2 regions of the Clostridium sp. SHJSY1 genome follow, and region 2 is predicted to be linked to the other one. Evidence: a T-box and tRNA genes for the amino acid it is inferred to sense, from the RefSeq annotation. Region 2 holds a T-box; the other holds one or more tRNA genes.

Region 1 (3,439 bases), on a different contig from region 2:
TCATTTAACTGAAAATCCAGTTGTACAAGGATTATTTATTTTAAAAGAACTTTGTAATATGACTAATGCTAATGAAATAGAAGTAAAATATGTTCATCCTATTTATGGATGCAATCCTGTTTATATAAAAGTTGATGAAAATATTATAGAAGGTTTTAGCAATAATATACTATGTTTTAAAGCAAATTTAAAAAACAAATAATCAAAAAGAAAGTTGGTAAACAAATGATTGACACAAATAATGTAAAATTCGAAGAAATATTCAGCATTTTAATTAAAGTAGATACACCTATTGTAGTTGGACAAGATGAAATTGTAGGAAGACGTCAACTTATTCCAATACTTTCTGGTACAGTAACTGGTAATAATTTCAATGGACATGTTTTGCCAGGAGGCATTGATAGTCAAATTATTCGTCCAGACGGAAAATGTGAATTATCTGCACGTTATGCTGTACAGCTTGATGATGGTGCAACTATATATATTGAAAATAATGGAATTCGTACTGTTCCTTCTGAATATATAGAATCGGTTAAGAAAGGTGAGTTTGTAGATCCAAATGTATATTATTTCTGTACAACACCTAAATTTGAAGTTTATTCTGAAAAGTATAGCTGGCTTATGAACTATACTTTTTTCTGTTCTGCAAAGAGATTACCTAATAATGTCTTATTAAATTTCTATAAAATATTGTAAATTCTTTTTCAAAAAGGATTATTAACACAATACAACTTTATTCATCATAATATCCCATTTATTTGCCTTATTTACTTATAATTATTCATTCATCGTCTTGTTTTTTCTTGACTTGATTAAAAAAATATGTAAAAATATTAATAATAAAAGAATTAATCTTTCTAACAAAAAGATTAATTCTCTACTTATTCCATATAGAATATAGACAAGCTATATTCCCCATTTATTGTATAATCTCTTATTTTTTATCTATTCAAAAATATGCTGATGTAACACGATTCATATGTGTATATTTTTTTATAAAAAGATATAGGTTGAAACCTTCTTATCAGCTCAATATAACCGTTCTTTTGGTTAAGTAGAAAGATTAAAACGAAAGAGGTCTTTAGTAATGTTAGAAAACTTCAAAAAACTCCCTATAGTCGTGAGAGTTATTTTTTGTTTACAGTTACTAACTTGTGTTTCATCTGTTTTAGATGCAATAAATTTTTTGAAAGTAACTAACGAAATATCAATGATTTACATGTTAGCAGGTGGGGATGCTCCAAGTAAATTCACTCTCTATATGACTATCATATCTAATCTCTTAATTATATCGTCTATAGTAATTATTTTTTTAAATCCAAATAAGCAAACTATATTGATATACTTCGGAGTACTTATTTTTAATCTTGTCATCAGTCTTAGCTTAAAAAAATTAGATTCTTTTTTTGTAGTTACAGGTATAGTGTTACCACTGATTATGGCTTGCATACTAACAGAAAATAAATATCTATTCAGATCTTGAAATAAAACGCAAACGAAAATTTGTATCTTTAAATATTGCTGGAAATTTAAATTTCCAGTTTTTTTTACTTTAATTTTCACGACGACACAAAACTACATTTTTTTTCTCAAGCATCTATTATAGTCATAATATTCTAATTAATTTCAATCGGCGCTAAAGAAATATTACATTATATTACATTTTTCTTGACTTTTTTCATTTTTTATGTGAATATTATTATATAACTTTAATTTAAAAATAATTATTTCTTTATTGTAGGACAAGCTTTTAATTTAAATAATTATCTTTTACTTTTATTTTCTTAATATAATATCTGCTAATATAACACAATTGGTAAGTGTATATCTGTATTGATAATCAGAATTATAGAGGTTCAACTCCTCTTATTAGCACCATTAACCTAATTAGGGTTAAAATAAGAAAAAAAGAAAGAGGTAATTAATAATGTTAGAAAAATTCAAAAAATTTCCAGTTGTTGCACAAGTAGCTATAGGGTTACAATTAGTAGGCGCTTTTTGGAGTATAATAGGTTCATTTGGTCTACTTAACATGTCTGCTACAGAATCTTTGATATACGAATTGACTGGAGAACATCTTCCAAGTAAATTTATGATTTCTCTTGATATCATTGTGGCAATCGGACTTATTGTTTCTTTATATCTTTTAGTATCTAATACAAATAAAAAATCTGTAATGATTTATTTTGGAATAATAGTTTTATATTTTATATTAGGTATTATAACTAACGGATTTAGCTTTGTAACTATCTGTGGTTTATTTTTACCAGGACTTATGGCTTATACAATAAATGAAAACAAAGACTTTTTCGGACTTTAATTTTAATTAAAAACTAAACCTATATTTTTCTGCAAACGATAAATTTATAAATAAAAAAATACTGTTAATTTAAATTCCAATATTTTTATTCACTATATTATTACTTGCAATTTTTCTATAACCCTATTTTTGATAACTTAATTAATCTTAATATATTTTTTTATTTTGCCAAAATAAGATGCAATTTTTTATTGAATTTTCAACCATATCACTAACTGCTTGATCTGTATAAAAGGCAGTATGGTGTGTTAAAATTACATTTGGAAAGTTCTTTAAAGTGTTCAAATACTTATTATCTATTATTTCTCCTCTTAAATCCCTATAATATAATTTTCCTTCACCTTCAATTACATCTAATGCTACCCCACCTATTTTTTTCTCTAAAATCCCATCAATTAAATCCTTTGTATTAACAAGTGATCCTCGAGCTGTATTTATAATTGTTACCCCATCTTTCATTAATTTTATTGAATCTCTATTTATTATATGATGATTGCCTTCTGTAGCTGGTATATGCAACGTAATCACATCACTCTCTTTTAAAAGAGTATTTAAATTAACATATTTAGCATGTTGTTTTACCCCTTCATCTTCATAAATATCATAAGCTAACAATTTTGAACCAAATCCACTTAAGTGATTAATTACCCTTTGTCCAATTCTTCCTGTCCCTATAACCCCAATAGTCAAATTAGGTAATTCTTTGCCTTGAACGCCTTGTAATGTATAATCCTGTATATCATTCTTATCCATAATAATTTTTATTTTCCTTGTAGCCATAAGAATTAACATTATTGTATAATCTGCTACACTATTTGGTGAATAAGAAACATTACCTACTCCAATTCCTAATTCTTTAGCCTTTATAATATCTATATGCTCATAACCAATAGTTCTTGTAGATATATACTTAACTCCTACTTTATGAAATTCTTCTATAAGTTCTGCTGATATCTTTGTGGTAATTACACTAATGCAATCATAACCTTTTGCAAGACTTGCATTTTCTATACTTGGAGCCTCATCACACAATTCTATTTGAACATTGTATTTCTTACCAAATTCCTTAAAATACTCTGTCTCATCTGGCCTATTACTATATGCTAAAATTTTCATTCT
Region 2 (3,439 bases):
TTCTAATGTTATCTGGATACCAATTAATCTTATTATTATTCTCTAAAAGCTTATCTCTTAGAGTTGTCATTCTAACAAACCAACTTTCTTTTGGATAGTAAAGAAGTGGTGTGTCACATCTCCAACAATGTGGATATGAGTGAAGATGCTTTTCAGCTTTGAACAACTTATTATTTTCTTCTAGCCATTTACAAATACTTTCATCGCACTTTTTAACGAACTTCCCTGCCCATGGAGTAACTTCTTCTACAAATTTACCTTCTTTATCAACTAAGTTAATAAATGTGATTCCATTAGCTTTTGCAACTAAGCTATCATCTTCACCATAAGCTGGAGCAATGTGAACTATTCCTGTACCATCTGATAAAGTAACATAGTCCCCATGAATTACTTCAAAAGCTTTTCCTTCTATCTTTCCAAAAGGCATTAATTGTTCATACTTAGTTCCCAGAAGTTCTGTTCCCTTAAATTCTTTAACAATTTCATAATCTTCACCAAGAACTTTATCAGCAAGATCCTTTGCAAGAATTAAAACTTCATCTTCAACTTTTGCTTCTATATATGTGTATGCTTTGTTTATACATAGAGCTAAGCTTGATGGCAATGTCCAAGGTGTTGTTGTCCAAGCTAATATATATTTATTCTCTTCACCAGCAACTTTAAATTTTGCAATAGCAGTTAAATCCTTAACATCCTTATATCCTTGAGCTACTTCATGTGATGAAAGAGCTGTTCCACATCTTGGACAGTATGGCATAACCTTGTGTCCTTCATATAAAAGACCTTTTTCCCACATTTGCTTTAATGCCCACCATACTGATTCAATATAAGAATTATGATAAGTTACATATGGTTCATCCATATCAACCCAATACCCAATCTTATTAGTCATATCTTCCCACATTGAAACATATTTAAATACACTTTCCTTGCATTCAGTAACAAATTTTTCAACACCATATTCTTCAATTTGTTCTTTACCTGATATTTCCAACTTCTTCTCTATTTCAAGTTCAACTGGTAGCCCATGAGTGTCCCATCCAGCTTTTCTAATAACCTTATACCCCTTCATAACTTTATATCTTGGAACGATATCCTTCATAACTCTTGTTATAATATGGCCTACATGTGGCTTCCCATTAGCTGTTGGTGGGCCATCATAGAAAGTGAAATATTCACCATCTTTATTCATATCAAAATTTTTCTTAATAACATTTTTTGCTTTCCAAAAGTCTGCGACTTCTTTTTCCATACCTACAAAACCTTTTGAAAGTTCAACTTTTTTGTACATTTTAAAGATCTCCTCTCTTCTTTCCTATTGTTAAATCTCTTTAAGTTGTTTACATATATCTCTCTTATTAATCATTCTTAATGAAAAATAAAAAAACTCCATCCAAAAGGACGAAGTAATATTCGCTATACCACCTATGGTAAATGCATCTACCTATTACAAGATGCTTAGTTCAAGTACTTTCATACTCTATCCTTTAACGCAGGCCTACGGGAAAACCTACTAAGCTTAAGCTTTTCAATTTCCAGCTCCTAGGTGATTTTTCTTTAAACCCTATACAACTTTACACCAACCAGTTGCTCTCTTTAAGTAGACGACTTAAGTACTTTTCCTAATCATAGCTTTTGTTATTCATTATATATTATTACCTTAATATCTGTCAATTAACTTATAACTTTACTTTAAATATATTTTTTATAGTGATATACTTAAGTTGTATTTCATTAAAGGAGGCGATTGCGATAAGGAAAAAAACCTACAAATTCTATAGAAAGTAGGTTGCCTAATCCTAACGCATAAGATTATAAGCAACTTAATTGCTATAGGGTACATTAAAAGTATAAATAATTTAATGAAAGAAGGCTTTATAATGACAAGTCTAGCATTTGAAGTTAGTGAAAGAGAATCTAATGAAAAATTAAACCCATTAAGAAAAAATGGACAAGTACCTTGTATAATTTATGGAGGAAGTTTAAAGAAAAACATTCCTATAAAAATAAAAATGAATGAATTACTTAAGCTTATTAGTTCAAACACATCTAGTTCCCTAATTTCTTTAAAAATAAATGGAAAAACCAAAACTTGTGTAATAAAAGAAATTCAAAAAGATATTTATGGGAAAGTTATTCATGCTGATTTTCAAGCCGTTAGAAAAAATGAAGTTATAAGATTAAAAATTCCTGTAACATTTTTAGGAGAAGAAGACTTAGAAAATAAGAGATTAGTTTTAGAAACTTTTTCCCATGAAATAGAAGTTCAAGGTGTTGCTTCAAGTATGCCTGAAACTTTAGAATTTGATGTAAGTAACATGAATTTTGAAGATAAAGTTTTAGCAAACAACATAAAGTTACCCAAAGGAATATCTTTAATAACAGACTCTGAAATATTATTAGCTATAGCTGCTAGTTCAGATAATAATCCAGAAGAAAATGATGAAGAAGTATAAATAAAAATGCTAAAAAAGGGAGGTTATCTACCTCCCTTAAACTATCTAATTGAAAGCTCCATAAATAGCTCTTATAGCTCTTTCAAAATCATCATTTTCAATTCCTACTAGAATATTCATTTCTGATGAACCTTGATCTATCATTCTTATATTTACATTAGATTCTGATAATGAATTAAATATTTTTGTTGCAACACCTGTTCTTTTAGCCATTCCTTTTCCTACTGTAGCTATTAATGCCATATTAGGATGAACTACTACTGAATCTGGGTCACAGGCTCTATGTATTTCTTCTACTATTTTCTCAGTCTTGTTTTTAAGCTCACTATCTGAAATAACCACACATACTGTATCAATTCCTGATGGCATATTTTCAAATGATACATTATTCATCTCTAATACTGAAAGTACTTTTCTACAGAATCCAAGTTCTGAATTCATCATAGCTTTTTCAATTGATATAACAGTAAAATCTTTTTTTCCTGCTATTCCTGTTATTGTTTTACATTCTTTTTCATCTGTATCTTGTACTATATATGTTCCTGCATCCTCAGGTCTATTAGTATTTTTAATATTTATAGGTATTCCAACATGTCTAACTGGAAATATAGCTTCTTCGTGAAGGACGGATGCCCCCATATAAGATAATTCCCTTAATTCTTTATATGTAATACGGCTTATAGCCTTAGGATTTTCTACTATTCTTGGGTCTGCCATTAAGAACCCTGAAACATCTGTCCAGTTTTCATATAAATCAGCCTCAATACTTGCTGCTACTAATGCTCCTGTTACATCAGATCCACCTCTTGAAAATGTAACTATATTTCCATCTTTATCTGCCCCATAAAAGCCTGGAATAACAGCTTTTTCAACATTTTCTAATGTTTCTTTTAATAATTTATTTGTTTTTTCTGAATCTAAAAAGCCATCTTTATTAAAAATAATAACATCTTTTGCATCAACAAATTCATAGCCTAAATAAT

What was found. The T-box of region 2 lies ahead of ileS (isoleucine--tRNA ligase). A T-box ahead of a tRNA ligase gene usually reads a tRNA of that ligase, here a tRNA-Ile.
Region 1: it has a tRNA-Ile gene. The T-box ahead of ileS (isoleucine--tRNA ligase) is inferred to sense a tRNA for this amino acid. The anticodon was not compared.

What each region holds. Positions count from the first base shown of each region.
Region 1 is NZ_JANDMF010000020.1:53,335-56,773, reverse strand. It holds gene NNC19_RS10815 (hypothetical protein) at 1-202, shown strand, start outside; gene NNC19_RS10810 (DUF3237 domain-containing protein) at 226-696, shown strand; tRNA gene NNC19_RS10805 (tRNA-Ile) at 1,799-1,878, shown strand; gene NNC19_RS10800 (hypothetical protein) at 1,928-2,320, shown strand; gene NNC19_RS10795 (D-isomer specific 2-hydroxyacid dehydrogenase family protein) at 2,468-3,436, opposite strand.
Region 2 is NZ_JANDMF010000009.1:58,640-62,078, forward strand. It holds gene ileS (isoleucine--tRNA ligase) at 1-1,291, opposite strand, end outside; T-box leader at 1,395-1,639, opposite strand; gene NNC19_RS06690 (50S ribosomal protein L25) at 1,863-2,456, shown strand; gene NNC19_RS06695 (aspartate kinase) at 2,502-3,439, opposite strand, start outside.